One region of the Heyndrickxia sp. FSL K6-6286 genome, then DNA from elsewhere that is predicted to be linked to it. Evidence: predicted binding sites of a transcription regulator. Region 1 holds the regulator's gene; the other holds the start of a gene.

Region 1 (3,190 bases):
TTCTACAGCTCGTTTCATGCCTCTTTTTATTTTTAAATTATGTAATTTTCTTTGATATTCTTCAACCATACTGACAATATTAAGAACCATAGAGTCTGATTCGGACAATTCCAGTTCACCTTGATGGGATACACAAAAGACCTTTACACCTTCCTTTTTTAGACAGTGAAGCAAAGCAATTTTTGCATTTCCTCTACCTAATCTTGTTTCATCCTGTACTAAAATAGCTTCTATATCTTCTGCTTTTATAAGATCAAATATTTCTAGTACTCCAGGTCTATCCAAATCGTATCCGCTAGCCTGATCTTTTATTATCTTAGTGACTTCAAATTTCCAGTGATTAGCAGCGTCTATTAATTCGACTTCTTGCCGTTCTAAAGATGTTTCCTGTGTTTGTTTATTTGTACTGACACGACAATATATAATTGATTTCATCCTTCATTTCTACTCCATATCATATGCAAGCTTGCTATTATCATTTAATAGGTGTTTCGCCTTTACCGGGATAATTAATTTCTCTCCAGCTTTAATATTATCCTCATTTAATTGATTTTTCTTAGAGACCCACTCAATAAACTCCTGTGAACTTAAGGAATGATTATCAGCATAGAGGTTAGCTATTTCCCATAGAGATTGTCCTTCATTAACGACAATTTCTTGATAGCCTGATGTATCTTCATCACTCGAGATCAATATATATAATCCTAAAAGGATCGAAATAACTACTAACATAATAACATAAGAGTATTTTTTCCATAGAGTAATCATATAATAACCCACCTTCGAATGTATGTTCGTTTATTTGATATCATTATAAAACGAACATACATTCGAAGTCAATGTTTTTTTCGAACTTATGTTTGTATTGGTAAAATATAAATGCTATACTAGTAATAAGTAAAGAGAAGTTTAATAGCCGGGGGTGTATATTATGACAAAGCTTACAAAAAGACAACAAGATATTCTTGATTTTATTAAGACTGAGGTAAAGTCAAAAGGATATCCTCCATCCGTACGTGAAATTGGGGAAGCTGTTGGACTAGCATCGAGCTCTACTGTTCATGGACATTTGTCGAGATTAGAAACTAAAGGTTTAATTCGTAGGGACCCAACTAAGCCACGTGCGATTGAAATACTTGATTTGGAAACAGAGAATATCCCACAACAAAGGGTTACTAATGTTCCATTATTAGGAAAAGTAACAGCGGGATTACCTATTACAGCAATCGAAAATATAGAAGAGTATTTTCCTCTTCCAGAACAATTAGCACCAGCTGATGAGAATATTTTTATGCTTGAAATTGTCGGCGAAAGTATGATTGATGCGGGAATTTTAGATGGAGATTATGTAATTGTACGCCAACAGCATACCGCCATTAATGGAGATATCGTTGTAGCAATGACAGAGGATGATGAGGCAACTGTAAAACGTTTCTTCAAGGAAAAAGATTTTTTCAGATTACAACCTGAAAATTCAACTATGGCACCAATTATTTTAAATAATGTAACTATTTTAGGAAAAGTAATAGGATTATACCGTAACATCATCCACTAATATGTACGAGGGACCAATTCAACAAATAATTGGTCTTTTTTATTTTATCTAATCCGACCATTTTTATATCTATTTATTACAGAATAAAAACTGGAGAATTGTAGGATAAATGTCTGTTTACAAAGTTAAAGATACATAACAATAATAAAGTTCTATCAAATTCAGCCAACAAAAATACAACTACTATTAAAAAAAGCCATTCTAATATTACATTTTATTAGGAATGACTTTTTCATTTTGATGAATTCATATTTTCTATTTAGAAGTAATTCTTATTGTTCGCTTTGATGAATTGTAATCAACAGTTGCTCCGAGGGCTTCTCCAACAAATCGTAAAGGGACAAGCGTTCTTCCATTCCTCACCTTTGCAGGAACATCGATTTGCGATACTTTTCCATTTACTGTTGGGGACTTAGCACCAATTTTTAAAACAATTTTTGTATTTGTTTTTATAGCGGTAACTACTTGATTCTTTTGATCCCATTGAACATTTGCTCCTAGACTTTCAAATATCCCCCTTAAAGGTACCAATGTTCTCCCATTTTCGATAACTGGTGATTGATCATAGGATTGTTTAACACCATTTATATACACTACTAATGCAGGAGTGGCCGAGGGTTTCGACACTCGTTTAGCAGTTTGTTTTGATAATGAAATGGAGCCATCTGAATTGTGATAATGATATTGCCCAGTCTTCAATCCATATTTTGCACAATTTGTTCTACATGTATGCCCACCATTGCCATCCAATCTGCCAGGACTAGCACTCACGTTTATTGAAAATGGGATACAAATCAAAATAGTAGTTAGTAAAGCTATTAAACCTTTTTTTCTCACTTTTTTACTCTCCTTTTAATCTGTTACTCTTAGTCAATAACTTTTTATCGATATTAATACTGTATTTATTTATTCAATCGTATCAAGTAATTCTACATCTATATTGTCAACATCTTCCCAGCTATGATATTTTTCCAAATGCCATTTATTCTTTAACCTTTTATAACCGTTTTCTTCAATCCACTTATGTAACTGATTGTAGGATTCTCCAATAAGACTATTCTTTCCCTTATGCCTCACTACAGCATAGCTTTGTCTTGGAATGGTTAATGCGACCATTTCTGTTGGTATATCTTTATAATCTGATACTTCAACACATACCCAATAGCCATCCTCATCCTTCGTTTCATTATCTACAACAAACGCTCCATAAAGCTGAAATGGATCAACAACCGTTGTAATATCTTTGATCTGTTCAAATAGTCGCCTTGTAGCTTGAGGAATTTCGATTATGTATTGTTCTGCTTCACATAATACCCTATACCCTACTAGCTTCAATTAAGCAAGATCTTTTATAATAATCTTCACTTCGTCCCCCCGTTCCAGTTTTCTAATCTCATAAATAATCTTACGCTTGTTTAAAACATTGTTGAAATATTAATTTATCATCAATTTTCTTAATAGTCCATCATTATCAAATAATTAGAAAATCCTTCTCCCAGAAAAGGAGAAGGACAATTTTTAATTATCCAATAAACCTAGATTATCTAATACTGTTACAAACTCTGCTCTAGTTAATGGTTGATCTGGCTTCCACGTTCCGTCTGAATAACCCGTCATTATTTTTTTATCTATCGC
Region 2 (3,190 bases), 1.7 Mb from region 1:
GGGAAAGAAAAATGTCCGTGTTTAAAACAGTATTGATGTTCAACTAATATTTATAAGTTAGGCTTCGAATATGAACCTTTAGATTTGCAGTTAGCTATGAAATTATGATACAATCTCACGAAATATAAATACAACATATGCTCCTTTAATAGGTGTAGGAGCTAAGATAGCATGAAAAAAGGTGATCATATGGGAGTACATCAATATTTTAAAAGCTTATCTGATTTAGAAAAAATTTATCGTTGTCCTGGTAAATTTAAATTTCAAGAACATTCTGTAGCGAGCCATTCTTTTAAAGTTACAAAGATTGCGCAGTTCTTAGGGACAGTAGAGGCGCAAAAAGGTAGCCAAGTGAATTGGCAGGCTCTCTATGAAAAAGCTCTTAATCATGACTATAACGAACTTTTCACTGGGGATATAAAAACGCCTGTTAAATATGCATCTGCAGAGTTAAGAGACTTATTTAGTCAAGTTGAAGAAAAAATGACCCAAAATTTTATCCTCAAGGAATTTCCAAAAGAATATCAACACATCTATCTTGAGCGATTTAAAGAAGGTAAGGATGACACATTAGAAGGGAAAATTCTATCTGTCGCCGATAAAGTGGACTTACTTTATGAATCCTTTGGAGAAATACAAAAAGGAAATCCAGAACCACTCTTTCAAGAGATTTATGAAGAGTCACTATTAACCATTCTTCAGTTTAAAGAAATGGAAAGTGTTAAATATTTTCTTCAAGAAATACTACCAGATATGCTTGATGAAAAATTCATTAAGCATAGTGAATTAAATGAGGTTACTAAAAAATTGATTAAAGCCAACTTAGAGTCTTAAGAAATTGCTTCCTACCTCTTGTATTTTTTTACGATTTATAAAAAAATAGAGGTAGGATTTTTTAACCTTAGAGGTGAAAGAATGTGTTAGATAAAATCATTGCAGCTATCTTTTTACCTGGTATTCTCGTCGTTTTTTTTACCAGGGTCACTTATAATCATTTTGTCGGCTTGATTTTGACTGTTGCCTTAATTGTTGCCTCTGTCTATAAAGGCTACACACATACATGGGCATTGTTTATTATTGATGCTGCATCATTAACTATTGGCTTTTACTATGCCAATAGAATGGTGAATCGAAATAAAAATAAGGGCAAAAAAACAGAAAGTAAAAACGTTTAATTAATGATCTCATTGTTAGACGTTTTTTTATTTTGGATCTTTTTTCAAACATACTTGCTATTTAAGTAAAGTTATAACTAAATAAATATCAACTGAGGATCGTTACACGTTTCATTTTACTGAGAAGAGCTGCAATCTCCAAAGAACCGCTATAATCTTTATTGGGAGTAAAAGCCTGCAGTTAGGCTTTTACAAAACTAACAAACTATACGAAGCCTTTATTTTCATTTAAAAAGAGGATTTTATCATTGGTGGTAACTCTCGGACCGAAAATTTGTTCGCTTTTTTCTGGTTAAGAAACACCTGTTTGTGGTAAAATAAATAGTATAAATAATACGGAGATTTATGGGAAAGAGGATGGGAGGAATAGGATTGAACGATCAGTTTGAATTAGTTTCTAAGTATAAGCCTCAAGGGGACCAACCAGAAGCCATTCGAAAAATTGTTGAAGGCATACATAATGGTAAAAAGCATCAGACCCTATTAGGGGCAACTGGAACTGGAAAAACATTTACGATTTCTAATGTGATACAAGAAGTAAATAAGCCAACATTAATTATTGCTCATAATAAGACATTAGCAGGACAATTATATAGTGAGTTTAAAGAATTCTTTCCAAATAATGCAGTTGAATATTTTGTGAGCTACTACGATTACTTCCAACCGGAAGCGTATGTCCCACAAACGGATACCTATATTGAAAAAGACTCAAGTATTAATGATGAAATTGATAAATTACGCCACTCAGCTACCTCTTCACTATTTGAACGAAAAGATGTCATTATTATTGCGAGTGTTTCCTGTATCTATGGTTTAGGTAATCCAGAGGAATATCGAGAAATGGTCCTTTCCCTTCGGACCGGGATGGAAGTCGAACGCAATCAGCTTCTTCGTAAACTTGTAGATATTCAGTTTGCAAGGAATGATATTGAGTTTCAGCGAGGTACATTCCGGGTTAGAGGCGATGTAGTAGAAATTTTCCCAGCTTCAAAAGATGAACATTGTATTCGAGTAGAATTTTTCGGAGATGAAATAGATCGGATTCGTGAAGTGGATGCCTTAACAGGTGAGATTATTGGAGAACGTGAACATGTAGCCATCTTCCCAGCATCCCACTTCGTCACAAGAGAAGAGAAAATGCGGGTTGCAATTGAGAACATTGAAAAGGAATTAGAAGTGCGCTTAAAGGAATTAAGGGAAAATAATCGATTACTAGAAGCCCAGAGACTTGAGCAGCGTACGAACTATGATTTAGAAATGATGCGTGAAATGGGGTTTTGTTCTGGCATTGAAAACTATTCACGTCATCTAACACTTCGCCCTGCTGGCTCTACACCTTATACGCTACTAGACTATTTCCCTGAGGATTTCTTAATTGTTGTAGATGAATCTCATGTAACCCTTCCACAAATTCGTGGAATGTATAATGGTGACCAGGCGAGAAAACAGGTTCTTGTTGATCATGGATTTCGTTTGCCTTCTGCATTAGACAATCGACCTTTAAGGTTTGAAGAATTTGAGTCACATGTAAATCAAATTGTATATGTTTCTGCTACACCAGGTCCCTATGAATTGGATCATACTCCTGAAATGGTTGAACAAATCATTCGTCCAACAGGTTTACTTGATCCGACAATTGAGGTACGTCCAATCGAAGGACAGATTGATGATTTATTAGGTGAAATAAATGAGAGAGTAAAACGTAATGAAAGAGTACTTATTACGACATTAACGAAAAAGATGTCTGAGGACTTAACAGACTATTTAAAGGAAGTTGGTATAAAGGTTCAGTATCTTCATTCAGAAGTGAAGACATTAGAGAGAATTGAAATTATTCGTGAGCTTCGACTAGGAAAATATGATGTTCTAGTTGGAATAAATCTGCTGCGCGAAGGCTTGGATATTCCAGAAGTTTCATTAGTAACCATATTAGATGCGGATAAAGAAGGATTTCTGCGCTCAGAGCGTTCACTTATCCAAACAATTGGCCGTGCTGCACGTAATTCCAATGGTCA

Evidence for each region. The regulator LexA, encoded in region 1, represses DNA repair genes until DNA is damaged. The targets are predictions, from matches to a motif close to CGAACATATGTTCG.
Region 2: the regulator LexA is predicted to act here: its motif matches at 1,443-1,456, upstream of uvrB (excinuclease ABC subunit UvrB).

The regions. Positions count from the first base shown of each region.
Region 1 is NZ_CP152029.1:3,050,348-3,053,537, forward strand. It holds gene MHI39_RS15415 (recombinase family protein) at 1-435, opposite strand, end outside; gene MHI39_RS15420 (LysM peptidoglycan-binding domain-containing protein) at 445-768, opposite strand; gene lexA (transcriptional repressor LexA) at 932-1,555, shown strand; gene MHI39_RS15430 (copper amine oxidase N-terminal domain-containing protein) at 1,811-2,392, opposite strand; gene MHI39_RS15435 (effector binding domain-containing protein) at 2,462-2,890, opposite strand; gene MHI39_RS15440 (N-acetylmuramoyl-L-alanine amidase) at 3,074-3,190, opposite strand, start outside.
Region 2 is NZ_CP152029.1:1,303,866-1,307,055, forward strand. It holds gene MHI39_RS06430 (MFS transporter) at 1-25, shown strand, start outside; gene MHI39_RS06435 (HD domain-containing protein) at 190-834, shown strand; gene MHI39_RS06440 (CsbA family protein) at 918-1,175, shown strand; gene uvrB (excinuclease ABC subunit UvrB) at 1,548-3,190, shown strand, end outside.